Regions from separate parts of the Streptomyces sp. B1I3 genome, predicted to be linked through region 2. Evidence: riboswitches for the same ligand, from Rfam matches in the RefSeq annotation. Region 2 holds a riboswitch; each other region holds the start of a gene.

Region 1 (6,493 bases), 3.5 Mb from region 2:
CCATCGGATCGCCCGGCGGGTCCCCGCGCACCGCGAGGATGTTCCGGATGCCGGCGTCGGCGTACTGCCCGACCATGTTGCGCAGCTGGGCCACGGAGTGGTCGACCGCGGTGAGGTGGGCGACCGGGGTCAGGGTCGTGTCGGCGGCGATCTGCTGGGTCGCCCGCACCGTCCCCTCCCGCGTCGAGCCGCCCGCCCCGTACGTCACGGAGACGAAGCTCGGGCGCACCGCCTCGACCCGCCGCAGGGCGTTCCAGAGGTTCCGCTCGCCCTTCTCGGTCTTGGGAGACGGGAACTCGAACGAATACGACGTCTTACCGGTCGCGAGCAGATCCCGCACGGTACGTGCGTGATCAGTCCTGGTGGAAGGTGTGCCAAGGGCCATACTCGGAGGTTAACCAGGGCCGGGCGGTACCCCAACCGCGTCGGTTGATTTGCCCGTAATCAGGTGGTTGTTGTCCACCCTTCGGACATGCTGCCCTCCGGGCGGGGGAGGCCGCCCGGCCGGTGGTCCGCAGGAACTTCCCCTGATCAGGAAGCGGCGCGCGCCCTGATGCGGTCGGCGAGCGCCTTCGTCGCCGCGGCCGGGTCCGCGGCCTCGGTGATCGCCCGCACGACGACGACCCGGCGGGCGCCGGCGTCCAGCACCTCGTCCAGGTTGCCGGCGTCGATCCCTCCGATGGCGAACCAGGGGCGGGACCGGCCGAGCGAGGCGGCGTAGCGCACGAGGCCGAGGCCGGGGGCGTGCCGGCCGGGCTTGGTGGGAGTGGGCCAGCAGGGGCCGGTGCAGAAGTAGTCGACGCCCTCCTCGGCGACGGCGGCGTCGACCTCCGACTCGGCATGGGTGGAGCGGCCGATCAGCACGTCCTGCCCGAGGATCGCCCGGGCGGCGGGCACCGGCAGATCACCCTGCCCGAGGTGGAGCACGTCGGAGCCGATCGCGTGGGCGACATCGGCCCGGTCGTTCACCGCGAGGAGCTTGCCGTGGCGTCGGCAGGCGTCGGCGAAGACGGCGAGGTGGTCGAGTTCCTCGGCCGCTTCCATGCCCTTGTCGCGCAGCTGGACGATGTCCACACCACTGGACAGGACGGCGTCGAGGAAGGCGGGCAGGTCGCCCTGGCGCCTGCGGGCGTCCGTGCACAGGTAGAGCCGGGCGTCGGACAGGTGCGCGCGAGGCGTGGACATGGTGGTTCTCCCCCGTCACATCGGTGGATCGCGGCGCCGGCACGGTGCCGGCGCGCCGGAAACAGCGGGATGCGGGCCGTAGGTCACGGCCCGCATCCCGCTCACGGTCGTCCGGTCAGACGGCGAGCGCCTGGGCGCGGCGCTTCACCTCCGTACCGCGATTCTCGCTCAGGGCCTGCGCAGGGGTTCCGGGCAGGGTCGGGTCGGGGGTGAAGAGCCACTCCAGCATCTCTTCGTCGCTGTAGCCGTCGTCCCGCAGGAGCGTCAGGGTCCCCGCGAGGCCCTTGACCACCTTGTCGCCGTCGATGAAGGCGGCTGGCACCTGGAGCGTCCGGTTCTCACCACGGCGTACGGCGATGAGCTGGCCGTCCCTGACCAGCTGCCTCACACGCGTCACCTGGACATCGAGCATTTCCGCGATGTCGGGGAGGTGGAGCCAGGCGGGGACGAGAGCATCGGTCTTTGCGTCAATCTCGGTCACGAGGACAAGCGTGCCATCCCCGACCGACAGCCGGTAGCCGGGCCGCCCGTCCGGGGCGCCCCGGACGGGCGGCCCGGCTCCCGTCCGGGGCGCCCCGGACCTAGGACGTCGCCGACTTCAGGGGCACGGAGGGGTCAGCCACGCGTTCCGGATCCATGCGCGCCCCCGCCTCGATGAGCCTGCGCCCCTGGGCCAGGTCGCGCGGCCTGCTGACGGCCAGCAGCGCGACCAGGACCCCTTGCCGCAGCCAGCAGACCGTCCAGCCCGGGTCGGCGGGATCTCCCCGCCGGAGCAGGGTGTCGGCTCCTGCGTGGTGGCCCGCGTACTGCACGAAGCGGCCGAACTGCTCGGACCAGAAGTAGGGCACGGGGTCGTACGTCCGGGGGAGGCCGTCCGCGATGACGGCGGCGACCGTCCGGGGCCCCTGGAGGGCGTTGTCCCAGTGGTGGACGAGCAGCCGCTCGCCGTAGCGGGCCGAGGGGAAGGAGGCGCAGTCGCCCACCGCGTGGACATCGGGGAGCGAGGTGCGCAGCGAGCCGTCGGCGGTGACCGAGCCGTCCGGGCCGAGCGCGATGCCGGAGCCGGCGAGCCAGCCGGTGGCCGGCCGCGCGCCGATGCCGACGACGACCACCGCTCCGGCCGGGACGGTCTGGCCGTCCGTCAGGTGGACGGCGCCCGGTTCGACACGGGCGACGCGGGTGCCGGTGAGGAGTTCGGCTCCGCTCTCGGCGTACCAGGCCGCCATCGGCTCCGCCACCTCGGCGGGCAGGGTGCCCGCGAGGGGACGCCCGGCGGCTTCGACCACGGTGACCGCGCACCCTGCGGCGCGGGCCGCGGTGGTGAATTCGGCCCCGATCCAGCCGGCGCCGACGACCACGACGTCGTGCTGCCGCTCCAGGACGGGCCGTAGCCGTGCGGCATCGTCGAGGGTGCGCAGCAGGTGGACGCCTGGCACACCGTCCGCGCCCGGCAGGCCGACGGGTTCGGCGCCGGTGGCGATGACCAGGACGTCGTAGGGCACAGGCCCGTCCCGCGTGTCCAGCTCGTGCGCCGCGGCGCGCAGGCCGGTCACGTCGAGTCCCAGGCGCAGGGTGATGTCCAGTGCCTCGAAGTCGACGTCGAAGGCGGAGTCCTCGGCCGTGCCGAGCAGGACCGCCTTGGACAACGGCGGCCGGTCGTAGGGCTGGTGCGGTTCGGCGCCGATGAGGGTGACGGGGCCGGTGAACCCGCGTTCCCGCAGGGCCACGACCGTCTGCACGCCGGCCATGCCCGCGCCCACGACCACGACGTTCCGGGGCCGCTCTCCCGCTGCCCGGTCCGATGTCTGCTCGCTCACCCGTCCACCCTAATCATCTGACGATCGCTCAGGAAGCGAGCTCCTCCACGACGCTCGTCCCGCTTCCCTCCTCGGACTCCCACGCCCACCGTTCGTCCAGCCGCACCCGGCCGTCGGGGAGGTCCGTGACGGTCGAGACGCAGTGGCCGCCGGAGGTCGTGCCGTCCTGCTTCAGCTGGACGTACCGGAAATCCAGCACGTCCGCGTCACGGGTGCCCACGAGGTGGCCCCGGACGACGTCACCGCCCTCGTACTCGGCCCATATGCGGCCGTCCTGCTCGTGGTACGTGAAGCGGGTCCGGGTGCCGACCTGACCGGGGGCCTGGTCGGCCACGGGCGAGAGGACGAGTCCGTCGAGTGAACGGGCCACGGTTGCTGTTCCCCTTACTGGCTGTGGACGGCGGGGTTTAGGCTGGCCACCGTAGAACACTCGCGGGAGCCCGGACGCACCGGGCTGAGAGGGAGGCTGACCGGCCTCCGACCGTACGAACCTGATCCGGGTCATGCCGGCGAAGGGAGGGGCTGGACGCCCATGCGTATCTCCGGAAACCGATCCGACGTCCTGGTCGTCGGGGGAGGCATCATCGGGCTGGTGACCGCCTGGCGGTCGGCCCAGCGCGGCCTGCGTACGACGCTGGCCGATCCCGAACCCGGCGGCGGGGCGGCCCAGGTCGCCGCGGGCATGCTCGCCGCCGTCACCGAACTCCACTACGGCGAGCAGACGTTGCTCGGCCTCAACGTGGCCTCGGCCGCCCGCTATCCGGCGTTCGTCGCCGAATTGGAGGAGGCGAGCGGGCAGCGGACCGGCTTCCGCGCCTGCGGCACCCTGTCCGTCGCGCTGGACGCGGACGACCGGGCCCATCTGCGGGAGCTCCACGCCCTGCAGCAGCGCTCGGGCCTGCAGTCCGAGTGGCTCAGCGGCCGCGAGTGCCGCCGCCTGGAGCCGATGCTCGCCCCCGGCGTGCGCGGCGGGCTGAGGGCGGACGGCGATCACCAGGTGGACCCCAGACGGCTGGCCTCGGCGCTGGTCACCGCATGCGAGCGGGCCGGGGTGGTCTTCCACCGGGCCTGGGTCCGGCGGCTGTCCGTCGTGAACGGGCGCGCGGCCGGTGGGGTGCTCGCCGACGGCACGGAGCTGGGGGCCGGACAGGTCGTACTGGCCGGCGGCAGTCTCAGCGGCCGGCTCGAAGGGCTGCCGGAGGCCGTCGTGCCGCCGGTCCGCCCGGTCAAGGGGCAGGTGCTGCGCCTGACGGTGCCGCGCGCGTACGCCCCCTTCCTCAGCCGTACGGTACGGGCCGTCGTGCGCGGCAGCCACGTCTACCTGGTGCCGCGTGCCGACGGCGAGCTGGTCGTCGGCGCCACCAGTGAGGAGCAGGGCTGGGACACCACCGTCACCGCGGGCGGCGTCTACGAACTGCTCCGCGACGCCCACGAACTGGTGCCCGGGATCACCGAGCTGCCGCTGACGGAGACCCGCGCCGGACTGCGCCCCGCCTCCCCGGACAACGCCCCGCTGCTGGGCCCGACCGCACTGCCCGGCCTGCACCTGGCGACCGGGCACCACCGCAACGGGGTGCTGCTGACGCCCGTCACCGGCGACGTGATGGGCCACGTACTGGCCACCGGCGAGCTGCCGGAGGTGGCGCGCCCCTTCGCGTCACACCGTTTCGGCCGGCCCCCCGCCGCACCTTCCCACGACGCAGTCCGTGCCCCCGTCTCCCAGGAGCAGCCCGCATGACCGAGTCCGCGCCCACGGGCGCCTCCGCGCCCGCAGCCGAGCCGGCGCCCGCGTCCGCTGCGGCGCCCGCATCCCCTCCGGCGCCCGTCCCCGGGTCCGTCAACGTCTCCGTGTCCGTCAACGGGCGGGCGCGCAGTGTCGCGGCGGGTACCGCTCTGGACTCCCTGGTCGCGGGCCTGACCGGGGCGCGCTCCGGGGTCGCCGCGGCGCTCAACGAGGCCGTCGTCCCGCGCGGTGAGTGGTCCGCCACCGTGCTGGCCGACGGCGACCGTGTCGAGGTCCTCACCGCGGTCCAGGGAGGCTGACCATGTCCGACGATCTGTTCACCCTCGGTTCCGCCACGTTCTCGTCCCGGCTGATCATGGGGACGGGCGGGGCGCCCAGCCTGGACGTACTGGAGCGCTCCCTCGTCGCGTCGGGCACCGAACTGACCACCGTCGCGATGCGCCGGCTCGATCCGACGGTGCAGGGCTCGGTGCTCTCCGTCCTGGAACGGCTCTCCGTCCAGGTCCTGCCGAACACCGCCGGCTGCTACACCGCGGGCGAGGCGGTGCTGACAGCCCGGCTGGCCCGGGAGGCGCTGGGGACCGACTGGATCAAGCTGGAGGTCGTGGCCGACGAGCGGACCCTGCTGCCGGACCCGATCGAGCTGCTGGACGCCGCCGAGACCCTGGTCGACGACGGCTTCACCGTGCTGCCCTACACGAACGACGACCCGGTCCTGGCCGGGAAGCTCCAGGACGTGGGGTGCGCGGCGATCATGCCGCTCGGCTCCCCCATCGGCTCCGGTCTGGGCATCCGCAACCCGCACAACTTCCAGCTGATCGTCGAGCGGGCCGAGGTCCCGGTGATCCTGGACGCGGGTGCGGGGACCGCCTCGGACGTGGCTCTGGCGATGGAACTGGGGTGCTCCGCCGTGATGCTCGCCTCGGCGGTCACCCGGGCGCAGGAGCCGGAGCTCATGGCCGCTGCGATGCGGCACGCGGTGGAAGGCGGGCGCCTGGCCCACCGGGCCGGCCGCATCCCGCGCCGCCACTTCGCCGAGGCGTCCTCGCCCTCGGAGGGCAGGGCGGTGCTGGACCCGGAGCGCCCGGCCTTCTGACGCCGTCGCCGGGCGGCGGAGCCCGCGGCCCCGCGTCGCCGTCACACGCACACCTACATGTCCCTGTCACGGATTGGCTGCGGAACGGTCCCGGGCCCGACCGGGGCCGTCCGCGGTGTCCGTGGCGGCTCGTAGACTCGCTCTGTGGACACGACCCTTCAGGACCCGCTCGTCGGGCAGCTGCTCGACGGCCGCTATCGCATCGACTCGCGCATCGCGGTCGGCGGTATGGCCACGGTCTACCGGGCCGTGGACACCCGGCTCGACCGTGTGCTCGCCCTCAAGGTGATGCATCCGGCGCTGGCGACCGACGCCGCGTTCGTCGAGCGCTTCATCCGCGAGGCCAAGTCCGTCGCCCGGCTCGCGCACCCCAACGTCGTGGCCGTCTTCGACCAGGGCGCGCAGGGCGCGTACGTCTACCTGGCGATGGAGTACGTCGCGGGGTGCACCCTGCGCGACGTCCTGCGCGAACGCGGCGCCCTGCAGCCCAGGGCCGCGCTGGACATCCTGGAGCCGGTCCTCGCCGCGCTGGGTGCCGCGCACCTCGCGGGCTTCGTGCACCGTGACATGAAGCCGGAGAACGTCCTCATCGGGGACGACGGCCGCGTCAAGGTGGCCGACTTCGGACTCGTGCGCGCGGTGGGCACCGTC
Region 2 (6,493 bases):
GGAACAGCTGGTGGTCCTGGAACATCAGGCCGAGCCCGCGCCGGTGCACGGGCACGGAGGCCTGGTCGGCGCCGTCCAGGAGCACCCGCCCGCCCTCCAGCCGCTGCAGTCCGGCGACGGCACGCAGCAACGTCGACTTGCCGCTGCCGCTGGGGCCCAGCACACAGACGATCTCGTGGTCGGCGACCTCCAGGTCGACCGTGTCCAGCGCGGTGCGTCTGCCGAACCGGACCGTGGCCGACTCCACTGTCAGCATCTCTAGAACTCCCCGGATCGGTCGGTGCGGATACGTTCGAGCACGAGCAGCGACACCGCGCAGACGAGCATCAAAAGGGTGCTGAGGGCCATCGCCTGGCCGTAGTTGAGCTCTCCGGACCGCCCCAGCAGCCTGGCCACCGCCACCGGGAGCGTGGGGTTGTCCGGGCGTGCGATGAACACGGTCGCGCCGAACTCGCCGAGCGACACGGCGAACGCGAAGCCCGCGGCCACCAGTAGCGCCCGGCGCACCAGCGGCAGATCCACCTCGCGCCGGGCCCGCAGCGGCGAGGCGCCGAGCACGGCGGCCGCCTCGCGCAGCCGTTCGTCGACCGCTCGCAGGACGGGCAGCATGGTCCTGACGACAAAGGGGACCCCCACCAGTGCCTGTGCCAGCGGTACGAGGATCCAGGACGTGCGCAGGTCGAGCGGTGGCTCGTCGAGCGTGATCAGGAAGCCGAAGCCCACGGTGACGGCCGACACCCCCAGCGGCAGCATCAGCAACGCGTCGAAACCGCGCACCAGCCGCCCTGCCCGCCGGGTGAGGGCGGCGGCGGCGAGGCCGCCGATCACGAGGGCGATGAGGGTCGCGACCAGGGCGTAGCGAAGGGAGTTCCCGATGGCGTCGAGCGGCGGAACGAGGAAGGTCGAGCCGCTGGCCTCGGCGGACTGCAGCGCCCGGTAGAAGCCGAGCCCGTAGCCGCCGGACGTGTCCAGGGAGCGTTCCACCAGCACTCCGAGCGGCAGCAGGATGAGCAGCAGCACGGTCAGCAGCACACCGCCGAGCAGCGCCCGCTGCCCTGCCCCGCGTGGCGGCCGGGCGGTGGTCGCCGGATCGACCAGTTTCAGCACCGTCTCCCTGCGCCGCACGGTCCACGCGTGCAGGGCGAGGACGCCGCCCACGGCCGCGAACTGCACCAGGGTCAGCACGGCTGCCGTCGGCAGGTCGAGCAGCTGCGCCGTCTGCCGGTAGATCTCCACCTCCAGCGTGGAGTAGGCCGGGCCACCGAGGATCTGGACGATCCCGAAGGAGGTGAAGGTGAAGAGGAAGACCATCAGGGCGGCGGCGGCCACCGCCGGGGCCAGCGCGGGCAGCGTCACCCGCCGCCAGGCGGCGAGGCGTCCGGCACCGAGGACCCGTGCGGCCTCCTCCTGGCGGGGGTCCAGCTGCGACCACAGACCGCCCACGGTGCGGACGACGACCGCGTAGTTGAAGAACACGTGGGCGAGCAGGATCGCCCAGACGGTGGTGTCGAGCCGGATGCCCCACAGCTCGTCGAGGAATCCGCCGCGCCCCAGCAGTGCCAGGAACGCCGTGCCCACGACGACGGTCGGCAGGACGAACGGCACGGTCACCACGGCCCGCAGCAGCTGCTTGCCGGGGAAGTCGAAGCGGGCGAAGACGTAGGCTCCCGGCAGCGCGATCAGGAGGGTCAGCGCCGTCGAGGCGAGGGCCTGCCAGGTGGTGAACCGCAGGACGTCGAGGATGTCCGGCCGGCTCAGCACCTCGCCGACGCGGCCGAACTGCCAGGCGCCGTCCGCCTTCAGCCCCCGGCCGACGATCGCGACGACCGGGTAGGCGAAGAACAGCGCGAAGAACACGGCGGGCACGGCCATCAGGCCGAACCGCACCGCGCTCCCCCGCGCGTCACCCCGGCGGGCGGGGCGGGGGGTTACTTCACGACGAGCGAGGACCACGACCGGACCCACTGCTCACGGTTCTCGGCGATGTCGTCCGGTGCCACGGTCGCCGGCTTGTCGACGGTGGCACCGAACTTCGTGAAGAGCTCCGGCAGCTTCGCGTCCTTCACCACCGGGTTGACGAACATGTTGAGCGGCATGTCCTCCTGGAACCGCTTGCTGATCAGGAAGTCCAGCAGCGCCTTGCCGCCCGCCTCGTTCTTCGCGCCGTCCAGCAGACCGGCGAACTCGATCTGGCGGAAGCAGGTGCCGGTGGCGACGCCGGTCGGGGCCTCGGTGGGCTGCGGGTCGGCGTAGAGCACCTCGACCGGCGGGCTGGAGGCGTAGGAGACGACGAGCGGCCGGTCCGCCTTCGCCTTCTTCCCGCCGGCGGATCCGGAGAATTCCTCGTTGTACGCCTGCTCCCAGCCCTCGACGACCTTGACGCCGTTGTTCTTCAGCTTCTTCCAGTAGTCCTGGTAGCCGTTCTCGCCGTGGGTGGCGACGGTGCCGAGGAGGAAGCCGAGGCCGGGCGACGAGGTCGCGGCGTTCTCGGTGACGAGGAGGTTCTTGTACGCGGGCTTCAGCAGGTCGTCGAAGGAGTTCGGCGGGTCGAGCTTCTTGTCGGCGAAGTACTTCTTGTCGTAGTTGACGCAGATGTCGCCGGTGTCGACGGGCGTGACCCGGTGCTTCTCCGCGTCGAGCTGGGTGTCGGCGGCGACGCGGTCGAGGCCCTTCGCCGCGTACGGCGTGAACAGGCCGTTGTCCAGAGCGCGGGAGAGCAGCGTGTTGTCGGCGCCGAAGAACACGTCGCCCCGGGGAGAGCCCTTGGTGAGGATCTCCTGGTTGAGCGCCGCTCCGGCATCACCGCTCTTGAGTACCTTGACCGTGTAGCCGGTCTCCTTCGTGAACGCCTTCAGGACGGCGTCCGACGCGTTGAACGAGTCGTGGCTGACGAGGGTGACGGTCTTCGAGCCGGCCCCCGAGCCACCGGAAGCCTTGTCGTCGGAGTCCCCGCAGCCCGCGAGCACGGTGACCCCGAGGGCGGCGGCGAGAGCCGTCGCCGCGTACTTCGTGGTGGTGTTCATGTGATTCCTCCTGGAGATGACCAGGAAGAGACGCGGCCCTGCCCGCTCCGTGAGCGGGCAGGGCGCAACAGCTTGAGTAAGGTCCGAACTTCCTACCCGGAATGACCCGGGCGAGGTTCAGAGGGTCTGCGGCCGACCTGTCCTCGGTGCCGCACTCTCAGCGCTGTGGCGCTCCCCTGTCGGAATATGAAGTTGATTTCCGCACCAGGCTACACCGGCCGGATCATGCCCCTCCGGCCGGATCACGCCGCCCGCCGGACCTGCCTCAGCGCTCGGCGGCCGCCAGCTGCCCGCAGGCCCCGTCGATCTCCTGGCCGCGGGTGTCCCGGACCGTGACCGGCACACCGTGGGCCGCGATGGCCTCCACGAACGCCTTCTCGTCCTCGGGCCGCGAGGCGGTCCACTTGGAGCCCGGCGTCGGGTTGAGCGGGATCAGGTTGACGTGCACCCGCTTGCCCTTGAGCAGCCGGCCGAGCCGGTCGCCCCGCCAGGCCTGGTCGTTGATGTCGCGGATCAGGGCGTACTCGATGGAGATGCGGCGGCCGGACTTCTCCGCGTACTCCCAGGCCGCGTCCAGGACCTCCCGGACCTTCCACCGCGTGTTCACGGGGACGAGCGTGTCGCGCAGCTCGTCGTCCGGGGCGTGCAGGGAGACGGCGAGGCGGCACTTGAAGCCCTCGTCGGCGAAGCGGAGCATGGCCGGCACCAGACCCACCGTGGAGACGGTGATCCCCCGCTGGGAGAGCCCGAGGCCGTCCGGCTCCGGGTCCGTCAGCCGGCGAATCGATCCGACCACCCGGTTGTAGTTCGCCAGGGGCTCGCCCATGCCCATGAAGACGATGTTGGACAGCCGCGCCGGCCCGCCCGGTACCTCACCGTCGCGCAGCGCCCGCATCCCGTCGACGATCTGGTGCACGATCTCGGCGGTCGAGAGGTTGCGGTCCAGGCCGGCCTGGCCGGTGGCGCAGAACGGGCAGTTCATCCCGCATCCGGCCTGCGACGAGATGCACATGGTCACCCGGTCCGGATAGCGCATGAGGACGGACTCGACGAGCGTCCCGTCATGCAGCTTCCAGAGCGTCTTGCGGGTGGTGTCGTCGTCACAGCTGATGTGACGCACCACGGACATCAGGTCGGGGAACATCGCCTCGGCGAGCTTGTCGCGCGATCCGGCCGGGATGTTGGTCCACTCGGCCGGGTCGTGCGCGTACCGCGCGAAGTAGTGCTGCGACAGTTGCTTGGCGCGGAAGGGCTTCTCGCCGATCGCGGCGACTGCTTCCTTGCGCTCGTCGGGCGTGAGGTCGGCGAGATGCCGCGGCGGCCTCTTGGCTCCGCGGGGCGCGACGAAAGTGAGTTCTCCGGGCTTAGGCATGGTTCTTCCAGTGTCGCAGACGAGCCGGAACGCTCAGGTCCACCGAGGGGCCGGGCGGGATTCCGGGGGCGCGCACGGTCGACGTCGGCCGTGGCCGGCGGTGTTCCACGGCCCAGGGACGGCCCACGTGCGCGCGAGGAGCGTGACCGATCGCACGGTGGACCCCGCACCCCGCCCCCGCGCCGGCGAACGCCTGTCAGCCCTCGTCCGGCGGGGCGACCGCAGGCGCGGGTGGTGCTCCGGGGCCCGGCGGTGAGCTCCCCGCGTCGAGGCGCCAGGACACGGCCCCTCGACGACTCGTCCCCTACGGCTCCGCAGGACGGGCTGCACGTCTCCCAGGCGCCGGGGGGAACGAAACGTCTCCCAGGCGCCGGGGGGAACGAAGACGGGTGGGGCCCGGCGTCCACCGGACGCCGGGCCCCACCCGTTACTGCGCGACGCGGGAAGCCGCCGCCCGGCTCAGCCGGATCCGACGAACAGGACCAGCAGCAGCCAGACGACCGGCGCGGTCGGCAGCAGAGAGTCGAGGCGGTCCATGATGCCGCCGTGACCGGGCAGCAGCGTTCCCATGTCCTTGATGCCGAGATCCCGCTTGATCATGGACTCGCCCAGGTCGCCGAGGGTGGCGCTGGCGGCGACGGCGAGGCCCAGCAGCAGCCCCTGCCACCAGCGGCCGTCGTCGATGAGGAACTGCATGCACAGCGCGCCGGCGACCATGGCGAAGGTGACGGCCCCGAGCAGACCCTCACGGGTCTTCCCCGGGCTGATGCGCGGGGCGAGCTTGTGCGTGCCGAAGCGCCAGCCGACCGCGTACGCGCCCGTGTCGCTGACCACGGTGAGCAGCAGGAAGGTCAGCACCCGCCACGAACCGTCGTCGGCGGTGAGCATCATGGCGACGAACGTGGCCAGGAACGGCACGTAGAACACGGCGAAGACACCGGCCGTGACGTCTTTGAGATAACCCTCGGGCGGCTCCGTCATCCGCCAGACGAGCACCGCGAGCGCCGTGAGCGCCATGGCGACCCAGGCGCCCTCCGCTTCCCGCACGTAGCCGGCGACCACCATGGCGGCACCGCCGACGGCGAGCGGCACGAGGGGTGCGTTGATCCCCTTGCGCTCCTTGAGACGGGAGGTGAGTTCCCACAGACCGACCACCACCGCCAGCACGACCACGCCGACGAACACGGCCTTCACGATGAACAACGAGCCGGCGACGACCGCGCCGAGTCCCACGCCGACCCCTATGGCGGCCCGCAGATCACGCCCCGCACGCTTCTTGGGCGGCGGGGGCGGCTGCGAGGGGCTGGACATGGGCACCTGCGGCTTCTCGTCACGGAACAGGGGGCCGCTGACGCGCGCGGCGTCCCTGCTCCGGTCATCGCGGTCGTCAGCGTCTCTACCTGCGTCGGGAACGTCCGGCACGATGGGCATGGGCCGAGTCTGCTGGGCGCCGTGCACATCGTAGGCAGGACCCGCCGGGGCGGCCCCCATCTCGGGCGCGCCCCAGGAGCCGGCTCCCTGCGGGGCGCCCCAGGAAGAGTCGTTCATCAGACTTCGAGCAGCTCGGCTTCCTTGTGCTTGAGCAGCTCGTCCACCTGCGCGACGTACTTCGCGGTGGTGTCGTCGAGCTCCTTCTCCGCGCGGCGGACCTCGTCCTCGCCGGACTCCTTGTCCTTGACGAGCTTGTCGAGCGTCTCCTTGGCCTTGCGGCGGATGGAGCGGATCGAGATCTTGGAGTCCTCGGCCTTGGTCTTGGCGACCTTGATGTACTCCTTGCGGCGGTCCTGCGTGAGCTCGGGGAACGTCACGCGGATGATGTTGCCGTCGTTGCTCGGGTTGACACCCAGGTCGGAGTCACGGATCGCCTGCTCGATGTTGCGCAGTGCGGTCTTGTCGAACGGGGTCACCACGGCCATCCGCGGCTCGGGGACCGAGAACGAGGCGAGCTGGTTGATCGGGGTCAGCGCGCCGTAGTAGTCGGCGACGATCTTGTTGAACATCGCCGGGTGCGCACGGCCGGTACGGATCGCGGCAAAGTCCTCTTTGGCGACGACGACGGCCTTCTCCATCTTCTCCTCGGCCTCGAGGAGGATTTCTT
Region 3 (6,493 bases), 1.6 Mb from region 2:
CTCTCCGCCGAGGCCGCGGCGGCAGGCGGCTACTGCAAGGCCCTCATGGGCAACCACGAGCTCCTGCTCATCGGCGCCAAGAGGTTCGGTGACACCCCGGTGAACTCGGGCGCCGGAACCGCCACCTTCCAGGCCGCCTGGCTGCTCAACGGCGGACAGAAGACGGACATGGAGCGGCTCCAGGACGTCCACCTGCAGTGGATGGCCCGTCTCGACGCGGTCGTCGAGGAGGACGGCCACCTGCTCATGCACTCCGACACGACGGCCTACCTCGACTACGGATCCACCATCGAGGACGTCAACGACACGGTCCACGCCATTCTGACGCGGCATGACGCCGACGAGTGCTGGGACCTCTTCCGCAAGCTCACCAGGAGGTTCGCCTTCCGGGACGGGGGCGGGGCGGAGGCCGTGCGAGAGCTGATGTCGACGTACGGCGGCCGGCGGGTCGTCCACGGCCACAGCCCGATTCCCTACCTGCTCGGCGAGGTCGGGTCGGAGGACGGCGAGAACAGCGAGCGCACCGTGGTCGACGGTCCGCACGTGTACGCCGACGGGCTGGCCATCGCCATGGACGGCGGAGTCACCATGGCCGGAAAGCTGCTGGTCGTGCAACTACCCCTGCATGACTGACGACCGCCGCGGGAAGACGCATGTCCGCCTGACGCCGCCGCCTGCTGGGCCTATTTCCGGAAACCCCCTGTCACCCTGTGCCGTAGTCGCTCTACCATCGGCGTATCAGTAGCAGGCTCTCCTCCGTTTCCGCCCGATCGCCCGGCCCCACGCGGCCGATCAGGCCCTACGGAGCATCGGGGGATGCACATGAACAGCGCTCCGCACCTGCTGGCCGAGGACCGACCCGAGTACGAGCGGATCCTTGCCGACGCCCTGCGCCATGCCCACGAACGCCCTGACCTGGACGGCGTCGGGGACCGGCTGAACGCGGAACAACTGCGGACGATGGCGCTCGACGCGACCGCCCTGATCACCTCGGCGGCAGCCACCGAGTACGAGCACTACGTCAAGGCCCGGGGTGAGCTGCGCGGTCCGGCCGCCTCGTCGCCGGAGCCCGTACTCGGCCGGACTCCCGACGAGACGGACCGTACGGGTGCGGGAACCCTGGCGGTGATCACCGCACTGGCCCCCGTTCTCGCGGGGACGGCAGCCCTGATATTCCTGCTGGTCGGCTACCTCCTGAAGGCGTTGAGCCCCTCTCTGGCCTTCGCCGCCACGATGGTCGCCGCCGGGTGGTTCTTCGCCGCGGTCGCCGCCGCGGCCATCCTGATCGCCGCGATCGGGCTCCTCGTCACCGCCCTGCGCAACGGTGCCACGGCACTGCCGGCGCTGGACGAGGGCGACGGACTCCCCGAGGAAGTGGCACGCGCCAGGGAGGCCTGGCGCCACGCCCTGCTGGAGCGCGGCATCCTGCCCTTCCTCCGGGACGCCCTGGCCGACCCGACGGCGGGGCCCGCCGCGCGGACTCCGCACCGGTCGGCCAACCGCATCCCGAAGATGGGCTACAGCCGGCCGCACTTCTCCGGTCCCCAGGACGGCCCGTCCGCCGGACCACGGCCGACCTTCACCAGTCCCGACTTCACCAGTCCGGACTTCGGCGGTCCCGAGCACCAGCCGGAGTGATCCGGCCCGCCCTACCCGCCGTGCGGCCCGCGCCGCCCGCGCCCCGCCGTCTCGCGCCCGTCTCCCGGCACGGCAGAGGCCGGGCGGCTCGCTGCCGGCCCGGCCTCCCGTCACTGCTCGGCGCGCCCCTGTCGGAGCACGCCATCAGATCGCCTGCGGAGCCAGCTTCGGGTCGGCGCCGTACTCGTTCGTCCCACGGGCACCCTCGGTGCACATGAAGACGAGCAGGATGATGCCGCCCACGAGGGGGACGAACGTGATCAGGAACCACCAGCCGGACCGGCCGGTGTCGTGCAGACGGCGGACGACCACGGCGAGCATCGGGATCAGCACCGCGACGATGTAGATGATGTACGGGATCTGGGTCTTGAGGGCCGCGCCGATGGCGACCAGCACCACGGCCACGATGAAGTTGAAGAGTACGAACATCCAGTACTCCTTGCGGCGCGCACGCCCGCTGAATCCCGCGTAGTTCTTGAGTACGTTCAGGTACCAGTTCACTGTGCTTCCCTCCCCTGGCGCCCCCGGTCGGGACGCACACACTTTCGGCCAAGCACAGCGGAACATAAAGCACAGATAAGGATGCGGTCAACAGCCTTTGGCTCCCTGCGAGAACGTACATCCACCTGCCGCTATACCGTGTCCAATCCGTCGCCGAAGGGCCGCCGCAGGGCCTCCGGAGCGGGAGCCGGAGACAGAAGTCGGCCAGGGACGGGACACTTCGGCAACCGTCCGGTCAACGACTCCGACGAGGGGGAACGGCAGCGGCGCTGCCCGGAGCCGATCGTGGCCCCGGGCAGCGCCGCAGGTCGAAAGACGCGCCCACCGGCCGAACACCGCCGGGCACACGCGTGGTTCAGTCCGCGATCGGCAGGTAGACCCTGTTGCCGGCGGCTGCGAACTCCTCGGACTTCGCGGCCATGCCGGCCTCGATCTCCTCCTGTCCCACCCCGTGGTCACGCCGGATGTCGTGCGAGATCTTCATCGAGCAGAACTTCGGGCCGCACATCGAGCAGAAGTGTGCCGTCTTGGCCGGCTCGGCGGGCAGCGTCTCGTCGTGGAACTCCCGTGCCGTGTCCGGGTCGAGGGCCAGGTTGAACTGGTCCTCCCACCGGAACTCGAACCGGGCGTCCGACAGCGCGTCGTCCCACTCCTGGGCTCCCGGGTGCCCCTTGGCGAGGTCAGCCGCATGCGCGGCGATCTTGTACGTGATGACGCCCGTCTTCACGTCGTCACGGTTGGGCAGCCCCAGGTGCTCCTTCGGGGTGACGTAGCAGAGCATCGCCGTCCCCCACCAGGCGATCATCGCCGCCCCGATGCCCGACGTGATGTGGTCGTACGCGGGTGCGACGTCGGTGGTCAGCGGGCCCAGCGTGTAGAACGGCGCCTCCTCGCAGATCTCCTGCTGGAGGTCGATGTTCTCCTTGATCTTGTGCATCGGGACGTGGCCCGGGCCTTCGATCATCGTCTGGACACCGAAGCGCTTGGCCACGGAGTTGAGTTCACCGAGCGTGCGGAGTTCGGCGAACTGCGCCTCGTCGTTGGCATCCGCGATGGACCCGGGCCGGAGCCCGTCACCGAGCGAGTACGTCACGTCGTAGGCCGCGAGGATCTCGCAGAGCTCCTCGAAGTGCTCGTACAGGAAGGACTCCTTGTGGTGGGCGAGGCACCAGGCCGCCATGATCGAGCCCCCTCGGGAGACGATGCCGGTCTTGCGACGGGCCGTCAGGGGGACGTACGGCAGCCGGACCCCGGCGTGCACCGTCATGTAGTCGACGCCCTGCTCGGCCTGCTCGACGACGGTGTCCTTGTAGATCTCCCACGTCAGCTCCTCGGCCCGGCCGTCGACCTTCTCGAGGGCCTGGTAGAGCGGTACGGTGCCGATCGGCACGGGGGAGTTGCGCAGGACCCACTCGCGGGTGGTGTGGATGTTGCGCCCCGTGGAGAGGTCCATGACCGTGTCGGCGCCCCACTTGGTGGCCCAGGTCATCTTGTCCACCTCCTCCTCGATGGAGGAGGTGACCGCGCTGTTCCCGATGTTGGCGTTGACCTTCACCAGGAACCGCTTGCCGATGATCATCGGTTCGATCTCGGGATGGTTGACGTTGGCCGGCAGCACGGCCCGGCCCGCCGCGATCTCCTCGCGCACGACCTCGGGTGCGACGTTCTCCCGGATCGCGACGTACTCCATCTCCGGGGTGATGTCACCCCGGCGGGCGTACGCGAGCTGGGTGACCGGCCGGCCGTCCCGGCCGCGGCGCGGCTGGCGGGGACGTCCGGGGAAGACCGCGTCGAGGTTGCGGAGCCCACCTCGCGGGGACGTGTGCTTGAGCCCGTCGTCCTCGGGACGCGTGGGGCGGCCCGCGTACTCCTCGGTGTCGCCGCGGGCGATGATCCAGTTCTCCCGCAGAGGCGCGAGCCCGCGCCGGACATCGGTTTCGGTGGTGGGGTCGGTGTAGGGCCCGGACGTGTCGTAGAGCGTCACGTCCTTGCCGTTGGTGAGGTGCACCTGACGGACAGGCACCCGGAGGTCCGGGCGTGAGCCCTGGACGTACCCCTTGTGCCAGCCGATGGACTTCCCGGCCTCGGTGTTCTGCGCGTTCCGCGCCGAGGCAGGCGTGCGTGCGTCCGCTGTGGTCATGAGACCTACTCCCTACGCCGGCATTACCCGGTAACAGGTTCGTCGGTCGGCGCAGCGTGTCCCGTAACGAAATACGGAGGTCAGCGCCCTCTCAGCCCGGTGCTCCGAGCTCCCGCGTGTGCAAAGGTGCCTCCACGCTAGCCTCCCTCCTGGCGTGCTGGCCAGAGGGCCTCCCCCGTTCTTGGGATGATCGCCGGGTGACGTCTCCCGGAAGCGCCCCCGAAACCCACGGCCACGCATCAGGCAGCACGCAGAGTCATGGGCATGCCCACACGCACAGCCACGGGCCTGCCGCCCCCGTGTCGAAGCATCTGCGCAAGGTCATCGCCGCGGTCCTGATCCCCTTCGCCACCGCCGTCCTCGTCGGTCTCGTGGCGTTCTGGCCCGGCGGCGCCCCCTCCCACGAGCGCACGGGCGTCGGTTTCGACCGGCAGACCCAGGAGGGCAGGGTGGTGAAGGTCGACAAGGTCGACTGCGCGGACGTCAACGCCGCTCAGGTGCCCCCGACCGGAGACACGTCCACGCCGTCGGGCCGCGAGGCGGTCGCCGAACAGTCGGGGTTGTGCAAGAAGGCCACGGTCGAGGTGATGAGCGGCAAGGACGAGGGCCGCACGTTCGTCGAGGTCATCCAGCCCGACGCGCCCCGGCAACTCCACGAGGGCCAGGGGGTGGTCGTGGCCTACGCCCCCGACGCTCCCCATGACCTGCAGTACTCGGTGACGGATGTGGACCGTACGTTCCCGATGGCGCTGCTGGCCGGTATCTTCGCGCTCGCGGTGGTCGTCGTGGGCAGGCTGCGCGGGCTCATGGCACTGATCGCGCTCGCGGTCTCGTTCGCCGTGCTGACGCTGTTCATCCTGCCGGCGATCCTGCAGGGGTCCAATCCGCTGGTCGTCGCGGTGATCGGCGCCAGCGCGATCATGCTGATCGCCCTCTACACCTGCCACGGCCTCACGGCCCGCACCTCGGTGGCCGTCATCGGCACGCTCATCTCGCTGCTGCTGATCGGGCTGCTGGGCTCCTCGTTCATCGACTGGGCGAGCCTGACGGGCAACACGGATGACAACACCGGCCTCATCCACGGGCTGTATCCGGACATCGACATGAGCGGGTTGCTGCTGGCCGGGGTGATCATCGGATCGCTGGGTGTGCTCGACGACGTGACCGTCACGCAGACGTCGGCGGTCTGGGAGCTGAACCAGGCGGATCCGACCATGGGCGTGCGCCGGCTCTACCGCGCGGGCATCAGGATCGGGCGCGACCACATCGCGTCGGTCGTCAACACGCTCGTACTCGCCTACGCGGGCGCCGCGCTGCCCCTGCTGCTGCTCTTCTCGATCGCCCAGAGCAGTGTGGGGGCGGTGGCCAACAGTGAACTGGTCGCCGAGGAGATCGTCCGCACCCTGGTCGGGTCGATCGGTCTGGTCGCCTCGGTGCCGGTGACGACGGTGCTCGCGGCCCTGGTGGTCTCCGCGGACCGCACGGGGCTCGGCGCGGAAGCCGGAGCTCCCGCAGCCGTACGGACCGGGAAGGGGCGGCGCCGCAAGGCCTGACCGAAGGCGCCGGGCAACCGCCCCGTGTCTCCGTGGTCCGCGGTCGCCCGGCGTCCGGGCAGCCTTCCCTGGTCAGCCGGCGTTCTGCTCCTTGGCGAGGATCCGGCCCAGCGCCTCCTCCAGGTTGCCGTCGAAGTCCCCCAGCGTGTGCTCCTGCCCCAGTGGGACCAGCTTGTCCGTACGGTCGAGAAATGCCACAAGAGGTGCCGTGCCGGCGCGGAAGAGCGCCCGGTCCGCACCGACCTGAAGACGGATGTGTACATCCGAGAGACCCTCCGGCTCCGTCGGGGCGATGTGCACATCACCGTCGCCGCTGGGGCTGTTGAGGCCGTCGAGCAACAGCTCACGTCCGAATGCCCAGGTGACGGGGGCGTCGCCGGGCAGGTGGAAGGTCATCCGGATCGCGTACGGATCACCCACCTCGTACCGGAGCTCCACCGGAATACGGAATGCGAGCTCCTCGGAGACGAGGAAGCTCATCATGACCTCTGCTTGAACCGACTCGCGCATCGTTCAACCCCGCAGTAGATGAATCTGGCCAGGAATGATCCCCCATGGCCCTATTGACGCCATCGTGGTGCACGCGATAGCGGATCACAAGGAGTGATTTTTCAGATACTGATAGAGAACACGAACGAGCGCAAGAGTGTGGTGACTTCAC

What was found. Region 2 has a riboswitch for thiamine pyrophosphate ahead of QFZ58_RS10875 (thiamine ABC transporter substrate binding subunit). Riboswitches for the same ligand answer to the same signal wherever they lie in the genome.
Region 1: another riboswitch for thiamine pyrophosphate. It lies ahead of thiO (glycine oxidase ThiO); the one in region 2 lies ahead of QFZ58_RS10875 (thiamine ABC transporter substrate binding subunit).
Region 3: another riboswitch for thiamine pyrophosphate. It lies ahead of thiC (phosphomethylpyrimidine synthase ThiC); the one in region 2 lies ahead of QFZ58_RS10875 (thiamine ABC transporter substrate binding subunit).

Annotation. Positions count from the first base shown of each region.
Region 1 is NZ_JAUSYD010000001.1:5,878,791-5,885,283, reverse strand. Features, by position in the region: gene metF (methylenetetrahydrofolate reductase [NAD(P)H]) at 1-385, opposite strand, end outside; gene thiE (thiamine phosphate synthase) at 532-1,185, opposite strand; gene QFZ58_RS26745 (Rv2175c family DNA-binding protein) at 1,301-1,666, opposite strand; gene QFZ58_RS26740 (NAD(P)/FAD-dependent oxidoreductase) at 1,767-3,002, opposite strand; gene QFZ58_RS26735 (hypothetical protein) at 3,031-3,372, opposite strand; TPP riboswitch at 3,425-3,537, shown strand; gene thiO (glycine oxidase ThiO) at 3,535-4,740, shown strand; gene thiS (sulfur carrier protein ThiS) at 4,851-5,045, shown strand; gene QFZ58_RS26720 (thiazole synthase) at 5,048-5,842, shown strand; gene pknB (Stk1 family PASTA domain-containing Ser/Thr kinase) at 5,987-6,493, shown strand, end outside.
Region 2 is NZ_JAUSYD010000001.1:2,410,334-2,416,826, forward strand. Features, by position in the region: gene QFZ58_RS10865 (ABC transporter ATP-binding protein) at 1-256, opposite strand, end outside; gene QFZ58_RS10870 (iron ABC transporter permease) at 259-1,872, opposite strand; gene QFZ58_RS10875 (thiamine ABC transporter substrate binding subunit) at 1,929-3,023, opposite strand; TPP riboswitch at 3,095-3,211, opposite strand; gene rlmN (23S rRNA (adenine(2503)-C(2))-methyltransferase RlmN) at 3,289-4,395, opposite strand; gene QFZ58_RS10885 (phosphatidate cytidylyltransferase) at 4,855-5,943, opposite strand; gene frr (ribosome recycling factor) at 5,943-6,493, opposite strand, start outside.
Region 3 is NZ_JAUSYD010000001.1:3,987,817-3,994,309, forward strand. Features, by position in the region: gene QFZ58_RS18335 (metallophosphoesterase) at 1-633, shown strand, start outside; gene QFZ58_RS18340 (hypothetical protein) at 817-1,638, shown strand; gene QFZ58_RS18345 (DUF805 domain-containing protein) at 1,783-2,139, opposite strand; gene thiC (phosphomethylpyrimidine synthase ThiC) at 2,495-4,279, opposite strand; TPP riboswitch at 4,272-4,405, opposite strand; gene QFZ58_RS18355 (YibE/F family protein) at 4,477-5,832, shown strand; gene QFZ58_RS18360 (SsgA family sporulation/cell division regulator) at 5,905-6,342, opposite strand; gene QFZ58_RS18365 (IclR family transcriptional regulator) at 6,444-6,493, opposite strand, start outside.